Regions from separate parts of the Thalassolituus sp. UBA6592 genome, predicted to be linked through region 2. Evidence: predicted binding sites of a transcription regulator. Region 2 holds the regulator's gene; each other region holds the start of a gene.
What was found. The regulator FliA, encoded in region 2, starts transcription of late flagellar genes. The targets are predictions, from matches to a motif close to CTAAAGTTNNNNNNNNNNCNGCCGATA.
Positions count from the first base shown of each region.

Region 1 (5,880 bases), on a different contig from region 2:
CCGCCTGACCAGCACGGGCACTGACGTCAGAACAGGCATCTGCCCAGGCTCTCAGTGTGGTATCGGTCTGCAGCGCGTAATAAACCGCTTCACCGGTCGGAGACAGCGGGCTGCTGGCGCAACCGTGAAGACCCAGCATCGCTGCCAGCAGCAGAGGAGTCGCTTTTTTCATGAGAATTTCCTTAAGGTCTGATCAGTATCCTGACGTGTATTTACGCGATTTTTTGGATAAAACGAAGAACATCCTGCTCAGAAAATGGCCAGTCAATTTCCGGCCCAGCCATGTCACCTTCTTCTGCTTCGTATTTTAAGACAGGTATACGCTCACCATAACGCGCAACCATGTCTTCTGATTCCGCGATATCTTCGAGATAAAGGTTACAGGGAATTTTTCCGTTGAGATTCAGAAGAAGCGCCTGTGCCTGTTCACACAGGTGGCAGCCTTCGGTACCCAGCAGAACAAGAGCCATAATACGTCCTGAGCTTTATGCGTGTGGGCAAAGTATAACGTGATGTCAGTTACCGACAAGCGCTGCGGCAATAATCCCCGCAACGCCACGATGATATTTTTGCTGTGCCAGCGATGACACTACTGACCGGAGACAGACGCCATGGATTTATCCAGCAATGTATTCAGCCCCTGATGAAACTCATCCCAGGCTGCCATACGCTCATCTTCGCCGGCCAGCTGATGGACCAGCTCGCTGACCATGGATTGCGGCTGCTGAAAAATACCAAGCTTTTCCAGCGCCGACGTATATTGATCGACATAAGACGCCAGTGGCGCCTTGAGACTTTCCAGTTCCGGGGTTGGTAACGTTGGTTTCTGCGGCTGATAATAGCGGCTCGAAGCAGTGACGCTGGTCTGCGTCAGCTGCAGACTCATGGCTGCCAGTTCATCACCGGCAAAGCCCAGCTCGCCCGCGCTTTTCAGTGCCTGACCGATATCGCCATTAAAAAACTGCTCGCTCAGCGACTGAACATCTTTCATCAGTCCGGCCAGCGCTTTCTGTTCCCCCTCATCCAGAGAGCCCTGCACATCCATCTGCCACTCAGAATCTGCAGCAAACGCGGTAGCTGAGACTCTGTCATTCCAGGAAGATGCTGCGGCAGCAGATTGAGAGAAACTGACGTTTACCCGGTCGCCGTCGCGGGTAATCACCTGCAGCGTCAGAGTATTGCTGAGTGACGCGGATTCGCGCCCGGCAACCGCCTGCGCCGGCGACGCTGTCAGACTGTTCTCCAGCTTACTGAGCCCCTCGTCAACCAGACTGCGACTGTCGGCAATACCGGCTTTCATATCGTCATCCAGCATGCCCATATCTTTCAGCATGGCGGTGGCATCTTTGTAGCCTTTTTCAATCCCCTCACGGGCAGCATCCAGACGCTGCTGCAAACGTTCTGCGTCGGCGCCCCCGGCTTTCAGCTGCTGCAGACCGCGCTGTACGTGATTAAGAATATTAGCGGCGGTCTCTTCTGCGGACTGTCGCGGCCCAAGGGTCACCGGGCCAGAGCTGGCTACAGATTTGGTTTTATCGTTGCCATTCGCCTCACGCCCCTGCTGCGTGCCAGGGTTGTTCACTTCCGGTCGCACAGACGGGCTTTGACGGTTTGCGGATGGGAAAAACTGTGAAGGATGAAGATTGACAGACATAGCGGGTCTCCGTCGTTGCGGGGCTGATGACTGTTATCGGCGGCTGAAACGAAAACTGAAGGAAAAAATCACTGCGCTATCTCTCTCAGTACCACTCTCTCAGTACCACTCTCTCAAAACCACTCAGCCAGTTCCTCTCAGCCAGTTCCTCTCAGCCAGTGCCATTCAGCAAAGAACGGAGAACGACGCAGTATCTTCAGGCCCGCGAGCCTTACTCTCAGCGGGCGCACAGACTGTGTCACGCTAATGGCACACAGACCAGCAACACAGGCTACCTGAACCCGCTGCCATCACCTACTGACAGGCAGAAAGCGTCAGTAACAGATCACGCCGTGACGATAATCGTAGTCCAGGTCCACCTGCCAGCACAGCTTGTGCTCATCAATGGAGCGCATGATGTGGTCAGCATCGGCATTGAGCAATTCCAGCGTCTTCATGGTACGCCAGGCAACCGTCAGGGCTTCCTGCGACAGGGCCATGGCTTCTTCCAGATCCATGATGCCGGCATCGGCCAGATCCCGGCGCCAGTTACCATAATCCTGTTGTTGCAGCCAATGAGTCACCAGCGGTTGTATCAAAGCAAGCTTTTGATTCTGTCCCATGCGATTTCTCCCGGTTCATCGTCCTGAATATGGTTCACCCAACTACCATGACCCATACGGAATACGCTGAAAAGATCAAAAAATAAACACTTTAGTGATCGATAAGAATCAATTCGGACAAATTCTGCCCTGTCATCCCGCTCCCAACACCAATCAATCGCTGGTACGGCGCTGATTGCGGTATTCCACCGGTGTTTGTCCCGTCCAGCGTTTGAATGCCCGGTAAAAAGTACTGGGTTCAGAGAAACCGGTGAGGTAGACAATTTCATCGATGGTTTCGTCCGTTGCCGCCAGCAGACGTTTGGCCAGAGTACAGCGGTAGTCGGCCAGCAGACTGTTAAAACTGGTGCCCGCTTCTGCCAGTCGAGAGCGCAGCGTTCTGGCTTTAATGTCCAGACGGTCTGCAACACACTCCAGGCTGACTTCGCCACTCTCCAGTATTTCACCAAACACCCGGTAGACCCGGCTGACAACATCCTGCCGTTCGAGTTTGGCAACGTGTTCACTGGCCAGCTTTTCATGCAGTCGCAGCAATTCAGGTTCGGCATGAGATGACGGCAGATCGAGCAGATCGCGGGAAAAAAACAGACGGTTTTCCGGCTGCGAAAACTGCACCGGACAAGCAAACACACGCTCGTGCTCAGTACTTCCCGTCTGTGCCGGTTCAGGTGCAGGATGTTTGAACCAGATGGCAGCCGGGCGGAAAGCATCGTCTGTGACGTAACGGAAGAAAGTGATCAGCGCCAGCATCAGGCATTCGTTCAGATGCCGCAACTGGCCAGTCAGCCCGTCACTGGAATCAACAATGATGCAGGCGCAGTCGTCGTCCTGCTCAATGGTTGCCTGCGTGGCATCCGACAGCAGCCGCTGATAGTTAAGCACCCGGTTCAGCCCATCGCCAAACGTAGCACTGGAAAGATAAAGATACTGCAGTACCTGCCCGGTATACACAGGCATATGTTCGCCCAGATGCAGGCCGATGTCCGCATCCCCACTGACCTCCTCCAGCACCTGCCAGAACAGAGCCTGGGCGCCGTGAGGGGTACGCATGTGACGATCGGCCAGTATCTGCGGCGAGACCCCCAGACGTTTCAGCACAGCATCAGCGTCGAGGCCCATCCGGACCATGGCCTGATAGGCCATCTGCAGCATGACTCCGGAATCCCGGAGTTCTGACATTCCACCAGACATAAATTATTGTTATTCCTGAGGTGAGATCGCAAATTCTGCCAGATAGCGCCCGCAGTGCAAATGCAATTGACCGCAGCGCCACAATTGCAACAGCCAGCAGCCAAAGGCAGCGCATCCGTAACAGGCAAAGATGACAGCCATAAACCCGCCAGCAGAAGTTAACGACAGGGATTCACAATAATGAGCCATTCCAGCGATCTGCAGATTCTGCGATTTTCAGACCAGCCTGCCATCACCAGCCAGTACCTGCGCGCTTTGCTGGCGCGCAGCAGACCTGGTACGCAGCCCTTTCCTGCGCTGGAAGCTCAGTTACGAATCAATGGCTGCAGATCTGCAAAAGTTAAGCAATATGCTGCGCTGTGCGGATTTGCCGACAACAGCCCATTCCTGCCCGTTACCTACCCTCATATTCTGGCGTTCCCACTGCATATGGAACTGCTGCTGCACAAAGACTTTCCGCTGCCATTGCTGGGGCTGGTACACATCCGCAACCGTATTACCGCTGTGCGGCCAATTTCCGCCAAAGAAACGCTCGATATCCGCTGCTTTCTGGGCGAACAGCGCAAAACTGCGAAAGGCATTGAGTTCGATGTCCATACGGACATTACCAGTGGCGGAGAACCTGTCTGGCAGTCGCTGAGCACAAATTTCTGTCGCCAGAACAAGACACAGCCCCCGACAGCAAAACCGGAAGCAAAATCCGAAGTAAAACCCGAAGCAAAATCCACAGAAAGCACCGCAGTTATCCGGGATCCCGTCAGCGACCTCTATGACTACCGCGAAGTGTGGCAGCTGCCATCATCACTGGGTTGCCGTTACGCCTGGGTATCCGGTGATGCCAACCCGATACATCTGTCGGCCCTCAGTGCGCGTCTGTTTGGCTTCCGCCGCCATATCGTCCATGGAATGTGGAGCAAAGCCCGTATCACAGCGCATCTCTGTGCGGATCAGCCGGACCGTCCACTGACGGTTTCTGCTCAGTTTTTCAGCCCGGTTTTCCTGCCGGCAACGACAGTACTGAATTATCGTCGCCACGAGGCACCTGCGGCACAGGATTCAGCCTCGCCACAACAGGGTTTCCGCTTTGAATTGAATAATACTGAGGCAACCAGGACCCACGTAAGCGGGGAGCTGTTGTTTCTGTAAAAGAACACAACAGAAGAACATAGCAGAAGAACGCAGCGTCAGTACTGAGTGTCCTGGCCAACAGCGTCGGCAGACAGAAGCCATTGTTCGGCCTCTTCCTGACTACTGAACAGCTGCACCGGGTACACCGGCTGGTGGTAACTTAAAAACATGGAAGTCAGATGACGCAGCATAAAAGAGTCTCCCACCACGGCAATAGCACTGATGGCATCCAATACCCGTGGATGGGAAGCAAACACCTGAACTTCGAAATCCATGGTGAGCACATCACTGGCGAGCATCAGCACAGGGGTCTTTTTATGGCTGCAAATACGGTGATGGGCATTGTTAAGGTAACGGACAATGTCCAGCGTCAGGTGGCTGAAGCCCCTGAGATCGTGATAGATGATGCCGTTTGAGCCCTGCCAGGTCCCGGGCTTACCCGGACAATCGACCTCTCGAACTGTCATAAAAAAACTAATTGATAGAAATGAACCTCATAAAAGATAGCAAAAAAGTCATGAAATGAAAGTCAGTCTTCCTAAATTATTACTGAGGGCGACAAATATCCTGCTGCGAGGGCAATAGGACCGGCTATCTGGCGGAACACAGACACACGGCGCTCTCACCACCCGGCCAATGTCACAGCCCAACAGGCTGTGCTTTTGCCGGCAGTTTCTCTGCAAGAACCTCAACTTCAGGAGCGGCAGCCGGACGTCCATCATGCCCTCGGCTTAAGGCGAACAGACTGACTTAGGTACTGGACATTTACGCTGAACCCAGAGCAGAGATGGCAAAAGACGACAGGCAGTAACAGTAATGACACTCATTTAAAGCTGAGCACTGAGGTGAGATAAGTAAAATCAGGCCATTTTTTACCCACCGGCATTATGAGTGGTATTCCCTGAGCAGATATACCGGACAAAAATAAGACAAATTACGACATTTATTAACACATGAGTAAAAATGCCAATTTTTTTGTAAGGGTTCGTCGTTTTGCTCTCACAACTGGACTAAAGTTCAGGAAGAGTGAGTCTTTATCGATTTTCAGAGAAAAACCCGGTGATCAACAAGGATTCACCCTCAGAGGCCTGATTTTCTGGTGATTTCGAATGAATGAAGTTTTCAACATCGCAATGATTCGCCTTTTTTAACAGGACAAAAAAAGCAATCGGTAACCCGTCACAGTCAAAACGTTACCTTTGGTAACACATGACAAATTTGGTCACCTTGCTTTACTATTACACCTGCATTTTTTACGGATGCTGGCCGTGGCCTGTGCTTTGCTATCAGTACTGCTGATAGCAC
Region 1 is NZ_DJIO01000022.1:2,790-8,669, forward strand. It holds gene B2Z72_RS01735 (hypothetical protein) at 1-172, opposite strand, end outside; gene B2Z72_RS01740 (glutaredoxin family protein) at 213-470, opposite strand; gene B2Z72_RS01745 (DUF5610 domain-containing protein) at 590-1,654, opposite strand; gene B2Z72_RS01750 (hypothetical protein) at 1,969-2,256, opposite strand; gene B2Z72_RS01755 (AraC family transcriptional regulator) at 2,410-3,447, opposite strand; gene B2Z72_RS01760 (MaoC family dehydratase) at 3,628-4,593, shown strand; gene B2Z72_RS01765 (STAS/SEC14 domain-containing protein) at 4,632-5,042, opposite strand.
Region 1: the regulator FliA is predicted to act here: its motif matches at 1,689-1,715, upstream of B2Z72_RS01745 (DUF5610 domain-containing protein).

Region 2 (5,880 bases):
GGATTTCTCCGGCCTCGACCAGAAAGTCCTGCAGAATCTCTTCATCAGCATCGAAACTCATCCGTTAGCTCCTTTAAAAACCAAGACTGGACAGTAAGTCATCAACATCATCCTGGCTGGCAACTACGTCATTACTGGATTTATCAATCTGCGGTCCTTCCGCAGCTATGTTTGCGCCATCATCTGGCTTCTCAGGCTCAACCTCAGGGTAAGCATGAGTAATTCCTGTGAGCGAATCGACCTTGCCGGCCATGGCCACCAACTGCACCAGGCGACCTTCAACGTCGCGTACCAGAGCCGCTACCTTATGAATGACCTGACCGGTAAGATCCTGAAAATCCTGGGCCAGAACAATATCGGATAACTGCCCTTTCAAAGTCTCTGACTGCTCTGCACTGTCAGCCAGAAACAGGTTGATATCTTTGCTGAGGGCACGGAATTCATCCGGCTTCAGCTCTTTATTCAGGAACCGTTGCCATTGCGATGACAAGTGCAACGCCCGATCATGAATATCGCTGGCCAGCGGCATGCCAGCGTCAGCGAGATCCATGGTGCGGTTGGCCGACTTATCAGTCATTTCCAGCACGTATTCCAGTTTATCGGTCGTACTGTCGATTTCTGAAGCTGCACCGACGGTGTCGACGTTCAGATTTTTTATCGACTCGTGCAAAGCACGGGTCAGATGACCAATTTCTTGATACAGCGTACGGTCCCGGACCTGATTCAGGTCGTTAACAAGGGCGACGGCTTTACCGTATTCCCCGCGCTCGACTTCCCTGAGCATGCTTTGGGCAAGATCACGGATTTCTGCGCCTACGCTGACGATATCGGACTCACGGTCTTTGTTGATTCCGGCCATCAGGTCGCCTTCCTGTTATCCTTCGACGCGTTCAAAGATCTTGTCGATCTTTTCTTTCAGCACTGCCGCGGTAAAAGGTTTCACCACGTAGCCGTTCACGCCGGCCTGAGCTGCAGCAACAATCTGATCACGCTTGGCTTCGGCCGTAACCATCAGCACCGGCAGGGTTTTAAGCCTGTCGTCCGCACGAACTTTTTTGAGCAGATCAAGCCCGGTCATACCCGGCATGTTCCAGTCTGTTACCAGGAAGTCGAAATCCCCATTCTGTAACATTGGCAATGCTGTCAGACCGTCATCGGCCTCCTGGGTATTAGTGAAGCCCAGGTCACGCAGCAGGTTCTTTACGATTCGTCTCATGGTTGAAAAGTCATCAACAACGAGAATTTTCATGTTTTTGTCCAAAACGACCTCCAGTAATCGACTCTGTATATTCCAAGCCGTTCCTAAGATTTATTGTAGACGCAGTTATCGCTTTATCCAGAAACTGGTAATGAAGGATGATGTTTTGTGCAGCAGGCCTCATACGGGCCTGTTTATAAAATAATCAACCGGGCCGGATCAGGAGATCCAGCCACCAAGGCGGGCACGCAGACGGTGGGCCGCCTGACTGTGAAGTTGACTGACGCGGGACTCACTGACGCCCAGTACAGCGCCAATTTCTTTGAGGTTGAGCTCTTCGTCATAGTAGAGCGCCAGCACCAGCTGTTCGCGTTCTGGCAGCGTTTTAATGGCTTCTGCCAGTTGTGTCTGGAATGAGTCGCGCTCAATGCCATCAAGCGGATCTGGCGAATCGTCTTCAAAGATATCGAAGCCGGAATCACTTTTTTCCAGTACCTCTTCAAAACTGAACAGGCGACAGCCGGCGCTGTCTTTCAGAATACTGTGATACTCGTCCTGGGAAATGCCGAGAAACCCGGCGACTTCCGCATCTTCGGCATCACGGCCTTTTTCACTTTCAATCTGTTTGATGGCATCACTGATACGGCGGAAATTACGATGCACGGATCGCGGAGCCCAGTCGCCACGACGGATTTCATCCAGCATGGCACCGCGGATACGGATACCGGCATAGGTTTCAAAACTGGCGCCTTTACCGCCATCGTACTTACGTGACGCTTCCAGCAGACCAATCATACCGGCCTGTATCAGATCATCCAGCTGCACACTATCAGGCAACCGCCCCAGCATATGGTGAGCAATGCGCTTCACCAGTGTGGCGTGTTGGCGGACAAGCTGATCAAAATCCTGGTTCTGTACGTCTGAATACACTAATGAACTTCCTGCAAGCATTGGTGACCCGGTTTATTGGTTACCCAGACTCATGCACCGACTTCCTGCACCAGACGGTCCACGAAAAATTCCAGATGTCCGCGCGGCGAAGAAGGCAGCGGCCAGGCATCCACTTTTTTAGCCAGCGCACGGAAAGCAGTCGACGCTTTCGCCCGCGGATAGGCTTCAATTACCGCTTTCTGACGCTGCACAGCGCGCTTAACGGCATCGTCCTGCGGAATCGCGCCAACATACTGCAGCGCCACTTCCAGAAAACGGTCCGTTACTTTTGTCAGTTTAGCAAACAGAGCTGTTCCTTCCTGCGGTGTACGCACCATATTTGCCACGATGCGGAAACGGAACATGCCATAGTCGCGGTTCAGCAATTTAATCTGGGCATAAGCGTCAGTGATAGAGGTAGGCTCGTCGGTGACCACCATAATCACTTCCTGGGATGCACGCACAAAGCTGAGTACCGTATCGGAAATACCGGCAGCGGTATCCACAATCAATACATCAATGTCATCACCAAGATCACTGAACGCCTGAATCAGCCCGGCGTGCTCCATGGAATTCAGCTGGGATAATTTCTGCGTGCCGGATGATGCCGGAACAATACGGATACCGCCTGGTCCTTTCACCATCACTTCGCGCAGATCGCATTCACCCCTGAGCACATTTTCAATGGTTTTATTGGCACTGATACCCAACAGGATATCGATATTGGCCAGCCCGAGGTCGGCATCAAGCACCACAACACGACGTCCCATTTCAGCCAGCGCAATCGCCAGATTTACGGAAACGTTACTTTTACCAACCCCGCCTTTGCCACCGGTAACTGCAATTACCTGAACAGGACGCCTAGCCATAAATTCTCATGCTCCATGTTGAATGCCGGATTGCTGATTGGCGAGACTCATCGCTTCAGCGGCCTGCCAGCGGGTTCTCGCCATGCGCGCCATCTGTTCGGCAAGTTTCACCAGTTTATCTGCATCCGGATAATGCACATCGTCAGGAATGTGCGGACCATCGGTTACCAGCGCTACCGGTAAATGTGTTAACGCTGAAATACTGAGCGCCGGCCCAAGGCTGAAACACTCATCCAGTTTTGTGTAAACACAACCGGTTAAACCAATGGCTTTATAATGTTCGAAATTTTCCTGCAGGCAGCGCCCCTGACTGGTCAGTGGCAGCACCAATAATTTTTTCAGGCGCGGTCCTGCTTCTTTAAGCATAGACAATTGCACAGTGAAATGTGGGTCCTGACTGGCAAGACCCGCGGTATCCACCAGAACCAACTTTTTATCCTGCAGTTTGGCCAGTATTTTATTTACCGACTGGCCCGGCGGTACTATGTGCAGATCGACACCCAGCAGGCGTGAAAACGTTTTCAGCTGATCATGCGCAGCAACGCGATAGCTGTCGAGGGTGACAAACGCCACCGACTCTTTGCCATGGCGAATAACAAACTGTGCCGCAAGCTTGCCAATGGTTGTGGTTTTGCCGGCGCCGGTCGGCCCGACCAGCGCGTAAATTCCGCCACGGTCGAGCATGCCGGAAGGCGCTACCGGAATATCTGTGGCAATCAGTTTCAGTGCCTTTTCCCAGGCATCGTCCAATGCCAGATTGCTGTCGAGACGACTGGTAATCCGGTCAGCCCAGGCCGGTTCAAGACCAACATCCTGACAGCGCTGCCATAGCTGTGACTGCTGCCAGGTTAATGGCCGGCTGCTGTCCCAGGCACTGCCCTGATGACTGACCAGCCAGTCTTTTAATTCTTTTAATTCGCCGCTCATCTGTGCCAGTGCATTGCTGTACCAGCTTTCGTCGCGATCGGTTTCACGACGTTTGGCTGGCTCAGAACGTTGTGCAACAGGCTCCTGCGGCTGCTTGCGGACCGGGGTATCCTGGTAGCTGTCATTTTTCAGGCCGCTGAGCACAGCTTCCAGTCCTTCACGACTGCTGACGTCTGAACGACTGGCGAATTCTTTACGCTGATGACGCTGCTGCGGCTCTTCGCGCGAGGCACGCTTAGCTTCCTCAAGCTCCGCCTGCAAACGCAGCTGACGTTCAATTTCCGGACTGTTGGCATCCCGCTCAGACTGATAATCCAGAGCGGCAACTACTTCGATACCGTCATCAACTTTTTTACTGGAAAGGATGACCGCGTCGGCTCCCAGCTCCTGAGAAACCAGGCGCAGAGCAAGTTGCATATTGGGCGCGCTGAAGCGTTTAACTTTCATATCGATTTCTCACTGAGCTTACTTGCCGCCGATACTGGCGACGATCGTAATACTTTTGTTATCCGGTATTTCCTGGTACGCCAGCACGTGTAACTGATCCATGCTGTTACGTACAAACTGTGCCATGGCCGGACGCAGCTGAGTGGTTACCAGTAATACCGCCGGACGTCCTGCCGCTTCCTGCGCCTGCACTGCTTCGCCCAATGAACGATGCAATGTGTCGGCCATGGCAGGCTCCAGTACCAGACCGCTCTGGAGACCCTGCTGCGATGTCTGTTGTAAGGACTTAAGCAACAACTGTTCCAGCGACGGATCCAGGGTCATAACAACCAGCTGATCCTCGTTACCAAAGATGTTCTGTACAATCATGCGGCTCAGGGAGAGACGTGCCACAGTGGTCATGGCGGCAATATCTTGACTCTGGCCGGTAAAATTCGCCAAAGACTCGGCAATTGAACGCATATCGCGGATCGGCACATGCTCACGCAGCAGGTTTTGCAGGACACCCAGTAACTGACTGATATTGATGGTATTTGGCACCAGCTCTTCGGCCAGTTTGGGCGACGCCTTGGCCAGCATATCCACCAGTTTCTGCACGTCTTCGTGGCCCAGTAACTCATGGGCATGACGCTGCAGTTTCTGATTTAAATGCGTCGCCACAACCGTACTGGCATCCACCACGGTATAGCCCAGTGTCTGCGCGCGATCTTTTTTATCTGCGTCAATCCAGAAAGCATCTAAACCAAAGGCCGGATCGCGGGTTGGCTGACCATCTATTTTGCCGAACACCTGACCAGGATTAATGGCCATTTCCCGTTCCGGAAAAATTTCAGCTTCCGCCAGCGTTACCCCCATCAGGGTGATACGGTATTGGTTAGGCAATAAATCCAGATTGTCACGGATGTGGACCGACGGCATCAGGAAACCCAGCTCCTGCGATAATTTTCTGCGCACGCCTTTAATACGGTTAAGCAACTGCCCCCCCTGATTTTTATCAACCAGAGGAATCAGACGGTAGCCGACTTCAAGGCCGACCCGGTCAACCGGCTCAACGTCGTCCCAGCCAAGCTCTTTTACTTCCATTTGTTTGATAGCGGCTTCGGCTTTTTCTTTTGGAGCAGCCAGTGCATTACCGCCAGCGGGTGATGGCAGAGCGTCAGCTGTTTTAGTCGCAACGCCAATTTTACGCGCGATACTGTCGCCGAGTTTGCCGCCTTCTTTTTTCCAGCTGATATAGTAAGCAATCACACCGGCGACCAGAGCAGCACCGATAAATACCGTGTGTGGCATACCAGGCACAGAACCCATTAATGCCATCAGACCAGCGGAAACAGCCAGTGCACGGGATGATGAAAACATCTGACCAACCACCTGCTGGCCCATGTCTTCATCGTTGCCATTGCGGGTAACCATGATGGCCGTTGCAGTAGACAGTAACAGCGATGGAATCTGCGCCACCAGACCGTCACCGATGGCCAGCAGAGTGTATGCGGATACCGCATCACTGAA
Region 2 is NZ_DJIO01000066.1:3,839-9,718, reverse strand. It holds gene B2Z72_RS06185 (chemotaxis protein CheA) at 1-61, opposite strand, end outside; gene B2Z72_RS06180 (protein phosphatase CheZ) at 74-859, opposite strand; gene cheY (chemotaxis response regulator CheY) at 875-1,261, opposite strand; gene B2Z72_RS06170 (RNA polymerase sigma factor FliA) at 1,418-2,149, opposite strand; gene B2Z72_RS06165 (MinD/ParA family protein) at 2,179-2,997, opposite strand; gene flhF (flagellar biosynthesis protein FlhF) at 3,004-4,371, opposite strand; gene flhA (flagellar biosynthesis protein FlhA) at 4,390-5,880, opposite strand, start outside.

Region 3 (5,880 bases), on a different contig from region 2:
CGTTTACATAAGTAATCTGACTGTCAGTGGTCACGCCGGATTTGGCCAACAGTCCGATAATAGAAGTACGGTCTTCTGTCAGTGCACGGTTAAAAATCGACGTGTCAAAGGTCAGCTGATAATCATTGTTGCGATCGGTATTAACACCTAATTCTGTCAACGAACGATACTTACCTCCCAGGCCGACCACAGGCTCACTGATCAGCGCGCGTAGCTGGGTCATCATCGAGCGAATGGTCGAATCCCCAAGTAACAGACCCGCCTGCTGAGTTTCGGTGTTGTAGGAAGACAGATCGTCGACGAAGGTTTTCAGCTGATTGTAAGTATCAACAAACCCCTGCAGGGTTTCTGTCAGCTCTTCCGTATCAGCACTTACCGTAATATTGACTGTCTTGCCGACATCGGCCCCGTTCAGATTCAGCGCAACACCGGGAATAACCTCTTCCACGACATTGCTGCTGCGGGTAATGGTCAGCCCATTGACCATAAGGGACGCATCCTGCGCGCCTGCAGTTTGTGTCATGGCAGACGAAGCCAGCTGATTTTCGTTAAACGCAAGCGTTGCCAGTCCGGACGTCAGCAGATTGCCTGACTCATCCTGAGCTTCAATTCTCATGGCATTTTCAACGCCGGTTTCAGAAGAGGTCATCAGCAGACGATACCCCGAACCATCGTTAACAATGGTCGCAGTTACCCCCATATCGGCATTGTTGATAGCATCGCGGATGCCGCTGAGCGAACGGTTGGAGTCATCGATCGTAATGCTTTTGGTGATCCGATCACCGTTAATATCCTGGCCGCTGATATCGCCGCTGCCGTCATAGCTGACAGCGCCAAAGGAAAATACCAGTTTTCCGGTTCCCACAACCTCATCAAAACTGGAATACGTCTGACTGGCCAACGCGTGAGCTTTGGCCGTGTTGACCACTTCGACAGAATAAGAACCGGGTTCTGCCACACTGGTGGTGGTGGCTGTGAGGATGCTTTCGTCGGAGGAGGTTGCCTGGGTCGCGCCCACCAGACTCGGACTCGACAATTTATTGGCGCTCGACTGAATATCCGCCATCAGCGACTGAATTTCCCCATAGGCGGTGATTTTCGCCTCGGTCAGTTCCTGGCGGCTGTCCAGACGAATATCTGATACTTCGCGTTCAGCTGTAATCAGCTGCTCGACCAGATCAGACGTCAGTACACCGGACCCAAGTCCTAATGATTCAACGGATGGCATAGTGGTACTCCTGTGAGACCAGAAACGAAAAAACCCTGTACCAGCTTATCGGCCAGTACAGGGTTAATTTAAGGGTCTGGTTAAATAGTCATCAAACCTGTGCACTGAACAATAAAGTTGGTTCCTCATCATTCAATTTTTGCGCCAGTTCCAGAGCCAGTTCACTCGGTATCTGGCGGATCAGTTCTGACGATGATTTATCGTATACCCTGATTACCGTTTTGCCACTGTCTTCATCCAGTTGAAAATCCAGTGTGCGTTTTGTTTGCTGCACATATTCATTGATGCGGGATACAGCTTCTTTGACCTCATCCTGGGTCAGAGGGTTAAGCTTATCCGCCTGGGACGGCAATTGCTTACCGCTCTTAGCATCAGCGACGGAAATATCGTTGGCAGAGCCGGATACTTCTTTCGCAACTGAAGGTGATACAGCTGGTTTATCGATAACGTTCAGTTTCAGCTCACTCATAAATCACCTCTCTGGTTCCTCAGTTAAGCAGCCGGGGGAAGGCTAGCTTCCCCCATCAGCCCGCTGTTATCCCAGGAGGGACAGAACCTGCTGACCAGACGCGTTGGCCTGAGCCAGTACCGAGATACCAGCCTGCTGCAGTACCTGAGTACGTGACAGCTCAGCAGTTTCTGCGGCGAAGTCAGCATCCTGAATACGTGAGTTCGCAGAATTCAGGTTTTCAGAAGTAATCTGCAGGTTACTCACTGTAGATTCCATACGGTTCTGAATCGCACCGAGGTCAGCCCGTTGCGATGCAACCTGAGCAATGGCGTTATCCACTGCAGTCAGAGCTGCTGTCGCACCTTCGAAAGTAGAGATATCAATATCCACCAGGAACTGACCATCTTCACCACCGCCGAATTCGCCCAGAGTGAAGCCGGAATCATCCAGACCACTCTTACCGGAAGAACCAGCTTCGATTGTGATGGTAGAAGCAGATTCCAGACGAACACTACTGTAAACAGTTTCCGCAGAGGTTGCGAAAGCAGACAGAGTAGTCGCCACAGAAGCCTGACCAATACCCTCTACGTCAGCATCCAGACCGAATGCACCACCGGTTTCGATAGCGGCGGCAGTACCACCGATCGCAACAGAAATGTTACGGCCATCGGCTGCACGCAGGGTGATACCCTCACCGTTGTCTTCGGCGGTAACACCGGTCTGACCGGATTTGGCGTTGATCGCATCGATAGTGGACTGACGGTCCTTATCGATATCGCCCTGAGACACAACAGTACCGATATCAACGTTGTTGATCGCGATTGCCAGGGTAGTACCCTGAGTGGCTGCCGTGGTCGGAGCGGCACCGGTAGTACCTACCAGCACGGTTTCATTCACGGTTGCAGTCACACCAGTCTGTTCGGTGCTGCGGTTGATCGCCGCTGCGATCGCAATACCGGATGCAGAACCATCAGAAGAGTTCGACGTGGTATCGGACGCGGTATCATCCACAGAGCTGGAAGCCGAAATGGTAGTACCGTTGATCACCAGGTCACCTTCAGCAATTGCCAGGGTGGCAGCAGTAGTACCTGTACCTGCAGCACTGGAGGTCTGAGCTTCGTTGGTGTAAACCGCAACAGAAGGATCATAGCTGCCACGGGTCAGACCTGAGTTCTCCAGGTCACCGGTACCGGTACCATAACCACCATCAATGTCGATGGACTTGGTATCACCGTCGGCGATCAGTGTGTAACCACCTTCGTAAACACCCGCGGTAGTACCGCTGAGGCTGGAAGAAGAAGCACCTGCAGTGGTAGTGGCTGTTGCCAGACCAAATGCAGTTGTCAGGTTACCACCAGTACCTTCCAGTACGATGTTACGGCCATCTTCCGCAGTCAGAATAACGCCGTTTTCATTACCACCATCGGAAGCAACAACACCGGTCTGATCAGACACAGCGTTAATCGCTGCAATAACAGACTGACGGGTGGCCGCCATTTCAACGTCATTACTGTTAGCAGTCGCCTGCAGTGTAATCGATACGTTGTTGATTTCGATGGTAGCTGCAGTGCTCGCACCGGTTGCAGACATGGAAGAACCATTCACTGCAGTGGCGTCAGCAAAAGCTGTTACACCGGTCTCGTCAGAAGAACGGTTAATCGCTGCCGCAATCGCGATGCCGGAGGCAGAAGAAGCGATAGTCGATTTAGAGTCATCACCGGACACAGAAGGACCGATCGCCTGACCGTTGATCACCAGGTCACCGTTAGAAATACCGAAGTCTGTACCACGGGCGGATACACCCGCTGCATCCGAAGCACCCAGCTTGTCAGCAGTCAGTTCAGCAATGGATACATCCACAGTCTGACCAGCGTTCGCACCAATCTGGAAGGTCGCAGAGAAAGAACCATCCAGCAGTTTACGGCCGTTGAAGTCAGTCTCGTCAGCTGTACGTGAGATCTCAGCAACCAGCTGATCAACCTCAGCCTGCAGTGCTTCACGGTCAACGTCGGAGTTGGTGGCGTTAGCAGACTGTACCGCCAGTTCACGGATACGCTGCAGGTTGTCGTTCATAGAACCCAGTGCACCTTCAGCAGTCTGCGCCAGCGCAATACCGTCACCGGCGTTACGTACAGCAACGTTCAGACCTTTAATCTGAGAAGTAAAACGGGTTGAAATTGCCAGACCCGCAGCATCGTCTTTGGCGCTGTTGATACGCAGGCCGGAGGAGAGACGCTGCAGGGCAGTCTGGTTAGCGCTCTGGGATTTATCCAGATTTCGCTGAGCATTCAGAGATGCGATGTTGGTGTTAATAATTTGAGGCATGGTTTTTCTCCTGTACCTACATGTCAGACAGCCATCACCCTGCGTTTAGTGGTTCTGGCACCGTCAAATAACTCTGTCATGGTCTTTAACGGCCCCTTGCGTAAAACCTTTAGAAATTTTTTCGTATGAATCGAAATGTGCTGTCATCCACTGGCACAGGCATTGCTTTTTCCCTTTGAAACGACAGAAAACAATCGGGAACAGATAATGGATGCTAACCAGCTCGCCCAGAGCCTGCAGGACCGTAAACAGAAGAATATGAAGTTCTTTGAACGCTACTTCCCTTCTATTCACAGCTTCTGTACTAACCGCAGACTGACTGAACTGCAGCTCAATCTCGATTCTGAATCGCTGGAAGTGAACCTGCTGCAAAACGGCGAGCTGATCTATCCGGCACAGACACAGGCCTTTAACAGCAATGAAGCGCAACAGTTTTCTGACGCTTTTGCTCCTGGCAAGATGAACCACCCGTTGCGCCATACCTATGCCAACGAGCTACACCACTTCCGCTATTCCCATGGTCTGCTGGCTGAATATCTGGAGTCGGTTGGTGCTCACAAGGGTAATGCCCGCCCGTACGGATTCCGTCACAGCCTGCCGCAAGTGGTGTTTCTCGGCTCAGGTATTGGCCAGCACATCACAGAATTTCTGAACATCCGTGATGTGCGGCATGTGGTTGTCGTGGAACACAACCCCGACTATTTCATGGCCAGCCTGTATGTCACTGACTGGGAAGCCCTGATCACGCCTTACCTGCAGGCGGATGACCGCTCATTTGTGCTGTCAGTTGGCGATACAGCGGAACTGGATGAAGAAAAACGCGTGCATAACGCCTTTGGCGGGGTATGGAATCACATCTGCCTTAACGTGCCATTCATGCCTATCCAGACAGTTTTCTATGTTCATCGCGCAGACCCCTTCTACACCAAAGTCGCTCGCCGGCTGAACCGTGAAATTGAGCCTTATCTGAACGTCTGGGGCTACTACGACGACGAAGTGAACCAGCTCAACCATGTACTGCACAACCTGTCGAAAGGTATCCGCGTGATGCCAAGGCCGGATCTGCATGACACACCTAAAATCACACTCGTCTGTGGTAACGGCCCGTCGCTGGACAAATACATTGATCTGATCAAACAGCACAGAGACAAAATCACCATCCTCTGTGCCGAAAGTGCCGGCCACTCGCTGGCGAAAAATGATATTTATCCTGATGCTATGGTGATTCTGGAGTCTGACTATATTACCTATCAGGCTGTTTCTATTATTCCCCAGGACAAATCGAAGAAGATTAACATCATTGGTGCCGCACAGATCAGTCCTTTGGTTTTCAACCACTTCAATGATGGTCTGATTTATCTGAAGAGCGAATCCAGCTACGGCAAACTGCTGGCCAGCGATGACACCATTGCCGATGCAACGCCCAGTGCCGGTAACGCCGCACTGGCCATCGCCCTGGACCTGAATCTGCCGGATGTATTTCTGGTTGGCCTGGACTTTGGCTTTGCTGACCCAGGCCAGACCCACTCGGCATCAGCGTTTTACAGCGAAGAAGAACAGGCCGACATGTTTGCCGAGTTCAAACGCAAAATGACAGCCGAAACCTATAAAGTTGAAACCAACGTTCGTGGTGACATATACACCACCCCATTCTATTTCACGGCGAAAACGCACGCAGAGCGCAAAATCATGCTGTCCGGGCGTAAAGACGTTATCAACCTGTCGCAGGGCGTAACCATCATTGGTACGACTGAAATGACAGAAGATGGAATGGCTGAGCTGCTGTCACAACGTCAGGAAGCGCCTGAGTTTATGCTGTTTGACAGCCTGAAAAACGACAGCCGTAAAATCGGACGGAAAGCGCAGGATAAACTGA
Region 3 is NZ_DJIO01000148.1:15,262-21,141, reverse strand. It holds gene fliD (flagellar filament capping protein FliD) at 1-1,228, opposite strand, end outside; gene B2Z72_RS14965 (flagellar protein FlaG) at 1,320-1,697, opposite strand; gene B2Z72_RS14960 (flagellin) at 1,764-4,004, opposite strand; gene B2Z72_RS14955 (motility associated factor glycosyltransferase family protein) at 4,212-5,880, shown strand, end outside.
Region 3: the regulator FliA is predicted to act here: its motif matches at 4,091-4,117, upstream of B2Z72_RS14960 (flagellin).

Region 4 (5,880 bases), on a different contig from region 2:
TACAACACTCATCTGAGTCGCGCTGGTAATGTTGAAATTCAAAACCTCAGTACCCTGGTTTATCCGCGCAAAGCCATTGCCAGGATCAGAATCCGCACCACTGAAGCTGGAAATCACACAGTATTCACGACCAACCAGATCCGCCGCTTCAGTGACTTCTGCCGGTCCAGTTCCGGTACCGCTGCCGGTTTCCAGATCATCGATCTGACTCTGCAGCGATGCCACGGTCGCCTGCAGAGCAGCGATAGCCGCAGCGTTGGTGTCGATTCCGTCACCGTTACCATTAACGACAGTATCAAGATTAGAAATAGCAGTATTGTTAATAGCAATTGCGGCAGCATTATCTGAAATCAGACCACTGTTGACGCTGATATCAGTGGAGTTAGCACTGACTGCTGCAGCGTTTTCTGAAATCAGGCCACTGTTCGCACTGATATCTGCGCTGTTGCTGCTGATCGCAGCAGTATTATCGGCAATGCCAGTAGCATTGTTGGTAATTGCTGCAGCGTTCGAAGCAATGCCTCCGGTATTGGTGCTGATACCCGATGCATTTGTAGCAATGCCTGATGCATTGGTGCTAACACCAGCAGCGTTATCTGCTATATCTGAGGCATTGTCGGCGATCGCTGCTGCATTGGTACCGATATCGGTAGCGTTATCATCTACCGCGGTTGTGATGGCAGTAAAGTTACCGTTAACATCCTCTGCCAGCGCCGGTGAGCCCGCTGTAAACGTGGTCATTGCACCACTGTCTACGGTATCTGCCTGAGCAACGACCACTGCTGAGAGTAACGCTGCTCCTGCTGCTATCTTGGTAAAGTTCATAATAATCTCCGCTTTATAATCCGTTACTGGTTACTGCCAGTTACTCTGATTCCAGTTGCTTTCATTCCAGACCATGCCTGAACAGACATCGCCAATACCGTCACTGTTACTGTCTGCCTGATCGGCGTTTGCTATTGTCGGGCAGTTATCGGCGCCGTCGGCAATGCCGTCACCGTCGATATCTGAAACGGCCACCCCGGTTCCTGGTGTCACCGTTGGTAAAGTGCCCGGATCATCAACGCCCGTGGAGCTTGTTTCTTCCTCAACTAAGGAAGCGATATCCGCAATCGTGGTGGTGGTTCCGGGCACCGTCATATTCGAAACATCCTGGGTCACTGAGTCCTGCAGTTCACTGGATTCAACGTCGGTGAAGATTTCGACATCACCGTCTTCGGACTGACCATCAATTGTGCCGTCAGTCAGGTCATCAACCAGCGCAGCAAGTACATCATCTGAGCTTGAAGTGCCCCCAAGCACATTGGTTGACAGATCATTGATCACCACCGCCAGAGACTCGATCGCCTGGCGATACTGAACCACGGAGGTTTGTGACGCGATGTCTGTTGTGTCAGACGTCACCATAGGCACAGCTGTGTAAATATCGAAATCGCTGTTGAGGCCAAAGCCGAGAGTTGACTTAACCTGCCCGGCAGCAATCTGCAACGCCGAGGTGAACTCAGCCGCTGACAGCTCACCGTCACCGTTGCCGCTGTAAGGGGCTGACGTGCTGTCAGCTTTTGCCGTTGCCAGCTCTACAGCCATGGTCGTCAGAGGTGTCGCGTACACATCATTGCCAGCAATAATCGCATCCGCGGAAATGACATTGGTCAGTGACGTAATGATGGGCGCAGCGCCTGTATTGATGTCCGTCGTGCCATCATTGGCACTGATCACCAGCAACAATTGCTGACCGGCATAGCCTTCCGGCAGGGTCAGTCCCTGAATAAATGAATTCGGTCCGGTGGATGCTGTGCTGATCGTATCGCCGCGCAAATCCGTGGCAGCAAGATCCAGGGTATAGAGAGCGACATCAGCATTGGCCAGGGGGCCTTTAACACCGGCACCTGATACGCTGGTTAACGAAGGCTCATCAGGTACCTGAGGCTCATCCGGGGTTACTGGCTCGTCTGGTGTTGGCGGGTCGTTGGGCTGCGGCGTGTCACCGGAAGAAGATGAACCGCCACCTCCACAGGCAGTCAGCAGAAAACTGGTTACTGCCACAGCCAACGCAGTGCGGGGCTTAATATTAAAGGTCATAGCATTTCCTTACGTTCTGATCAGACATCTCGTGTCCAATTCCATGATCAACCCAGGTTATTACATCGCCATACTACCTCAGAATTAAGACAGTATTAGTCAAATTACGCCCCGTTTGGCAGCTTTGTAAGCACACTGGAATGAATACTACCTACACCATGTTGCCAATCAGACTTCTGCCTTCATTGTCATGTGCACCAGGCTGTTCCAGCTGGCCATCTTGATTGATTTATCACGCTCTTTTTAAACTGGCGGCACGGTCTGTTAATCACAGCCGTTTATTCTCAGGGCGGGGCGAAATTCCCCACCGGTGGTAGGTGCAGGCGTGAGAACGCAGCACAAGCCCACGAGCGCCTGCTGTGTTGATCATGGCGGGGTCAGCAGATCTGGTCAGATGCCAGAGCCGACGGTTACAGTCCGGATGAAAGAGGATAAGCGACATGCAAAACACCTGTCGCCGGTCAGCGTTGCTGCCGGTTACAGCTGCGCGTCTGTTGTTTGCCGGTACAGTTCTTGTGCTGGCCCTCCTGCTATCAGCCCTGATTCATGTTTTCTCTGGAGTATGACCATGAATCAGACCAACTCTCTGGCCGCTTTATCACCTGAACCTGCGCTGACCTCAGTCAGTGATCATTCACTGCTTAAACAGTCCCCAGTCGAACGTGTCGAACAGGCATTAACAACGCTCCGCAATGGCGGCGGCGTGTTGCTGCTGGATGATGAAGACCGCGAAAACGAAGGTGACCTGATCTTTTCCACCGATCACCTGACCCCGGCGCAAATGGCGCTGATGATCCGCGAAGGCAGCGGCATTGTCTGCCTGTGCCTGCCGGACGAAACCGCCGATCACCTGCAGTTGCCGCCGATGGTGGTGAACAATGAAAGCGCTAATCAGACGGCTTTTACCGTATCCATCGAAGCTAAGCATGGCGTTACCACCGGCGTCTCCGCGGCCGACCGGGTCACGACCATTAAAACCGCGGTCGCTGAAGGTTCAAAGGCCTCCGATCTGGCCAGACCTGGCCATGTGTTTCCGCTGCGTGCCCGCAGCCGTGGGGTGATGGAACGCCGTGGCCATACCGAAGGCACCGTGGATCTGATGAGACTGGCGGGCCTGTCGAAATCAGGCGTTCTGTGTGAAGTGACCAACGTTGATGGCTCCATGGCCAAAACGCCGGAAATCATTGCCTTTGGTGAGCGGCACGATATGCCGGTACTGACCATCGAAGACATCGTCTATTACCGTCAGATCAAGGATCTCTGAACCAGCAGACATTCCGGCCCACACGTTTAACGCGCTGAGGGCCGGAACATCAGCTCCGGTGGAATTTCCATATCCGCCCGCTGTTCCAGACGAATGGTGACACGACGGTTCTGCGCGCGCCCGGCCGCGGTGGCATTGCTGGCGATGGGGTAACGGTCGCCGTGAAAACGGGTCGTAATCATCTCCGGATTAATCCCCTGTTTAATGAAATAGCGTTCCACATCTTCCACCCGGGCCTTGGAGGTCTGACGGTTATCGTAGCGGCGACCGACGTTGTCGGAATGCCCGTCGAGGTAGACAGCAAACACCCTGGGATCGTTTTTTATGTAGAACACAATGCGATCCAGCACTGCCATATCGCGCTTATCAATCATTTCCTCACCACTGCCGAACAGTACTTTGGAACGCGCAATCTGACCGAAATTCATCGGCAACAGCTGCTTTACGCACTCCATATACTGGCGGTAGTAGTCCATAAATCCGGATGCTGACAGGTGCACCTGAACATAGCGGTTGGGATCATAATAGGTACGGTGGCTGATGGCTGGCCACTTCCCTTCCAGTAATGCATGCATAAACTGATTGGTGCGTTCTTCGTCCAGCGACAGGTTTGGTGTTTCATCGCGGATACGCGCTGTTCCCAGTTTTTCGGTTTTGCCTGACGGCTGCCATGGTGGCGGCAGAATCGACACCCGCGCCTGACTGTAATCCATCAGATTGCGGTCTGTTTCAAGGCGGAAGGTTACGTCCTCTCCGGCCTGGTGATAAAACACGCCGCGACCGTAATCCGGTATTTCCTGGCCGAAGCTGCAATCAAATACTGAACCACTTATTGTCCAGCGTGTGTCCCCGACACTGCTGCCGTATTCCAGCGGGCCATCCGCCAGCGTCAGCGGAGAAATCAGGGTCAGAAGTAAAAATCGCCACATATTCATAATCTTGAATGGGTCATCGCTCTGGATAGCTCATAGTCCCGGAACAGAATGCCCGGCCTGCTGCTTTTGGCTGCCAGCAGTGGTGAACTGACAGCCCGTTGCCTCTGTATCGGCCAGCGGCCGGGAAAATTAAGGGCGCTGGCATGCCTATTCCGGCGCAGATTCCGGTACAATGCGCGCAACTTATTCAGAATAGCCAAAGGTTGAGCAATATGACTGATCGTCTGACCATAACCCGCCCTGATGACTGGCACCTGCACGTACGCGATGGTGCCGTCCTGCAGCACACGGTGCCTGCAACAGCCCGGGTCATGAAACGGGCGATCATTATGCCGAACCTGCAGCCGCCGGTGATGAACGCGGAACAGGCACTGGAATACCGTGACCGTATTTTATCCCGCGTACCTCAGGGCCTTAATTTTGACCCCCTGATGGTGCTGTATCTCACCGATAACACCACTGCCGACATGATCCGCGAAGCCAAAGAAACTGGCCGTGTGTTCGCGGTAAAACTGTATCCGGCCGGCGCCACCACCAACTCAGCATCCGGTGTTACTGACCTCGGCAAGCTGGATGACGTCGCTGCCGCGCTGGCGGAAAACGATATGCCACTGCTGGTACACGGTGAGGTTACCCACAATCACGTCGATATCTTTGATCGTGAAAAAGCCTTCCTCGATACCATTCTGGCGCCACTGGTCAGCCGTCATCCGCAGCTTAAAGTCGTGGTTGAACACATCACCACCAAAGATGCCGCTGAGTTTGTTATGAGCCAGGGCGAGAATATCGGCGCGACAATTACGCCTCAGCACCTGGCGTATAACCGCAACCACATGCTGGTCGGTGGCATCAAACCGCACCTCTACTGTCTGCCGGTACTGAAGCGCAATATTCACCAACAGGCATTACAGGATGCTGTCGCCAGCGGGAATCATAAGTTCTTCCTGGGTACCGACAGTGCACCACACGCCAAAGGGGCAAAAGAAAACGCCTGTGGCTGTGCCGGTTGTTTCTCCGCCTACGCCGCCATCGAACTGTACGCCGAAATTTTTGAAGATCTCAGCGCACTCGATAAACTCGAAGCTTTCGCCAGCTTCAATGGCCCGGACTTCTATGGCCTGGCGCGTAACAGCGATGAAATCACCCTGGTGAAAGAAGGCTGGCAGGCGCCATCCGAAATGCCGTTTGGCAAAGACATTATCGTGCCATTACGGGCCGGTGAAACTCTGCGCTGGAAACTGGAGTATTAAGCGTGAGCGAAGAGAAACAGGAAAAATCATTGATGGCCCAACGCTTCCGCGGCTTTTTACCCGTGGTTGTTGACGTTGAAACCGGTGGCTTTAATGCCGACACCGATGCCCTGCTGGAAATTGCCATGGTCACCCTGCGTATGGATGACGACGGTTACCTGCATCCACACGAAACCATGAGTGCCAATGTGCATCCGTTCGATGGTGCCAATCTGGAAAAGGAAGCGCTGGATTTTACCGGCATTGATCCGTTTGACCCGGAACGTGATGCCGAATTTGAAATCGACGTACTGACCGAAATGTTCCAGACCGTACGCCGTGAAATCAAATCCAACGACTGTAACCGTGC
Region 4 is NZ_DJIO01000127.1:11,999-17,878, reverse strand. It holds gene B2Z72_RS11920 (hypothetical protein) at 1-825, opposite strand, end outside; gene B2Z72_RS11915 (thrombospondin type 3 repeat-containing protein) at 856-2,082, opposite strand; FMN riboswitch at 2,359-2,519, shown strand; gene ribB (3,4-dihydroxy-2-butanone-4-phosphate synthase) at 2,651-3,346, shown strand; gene B2Z72_RS11905 (flagellar protein MotY) at 3,373-4,275, opposite strand; gene pyrC (dihydroorotase) at 4,494-5,531, shown strand; gene rnt (ribonuclease T) at 5,564-5,880, shown strand, end outside.
Region 4: the regulator FliA is predicted to act here: its motif matches at 4,389-4,415, upstream of B2Z72_RS11905 (flagellar protein MotY).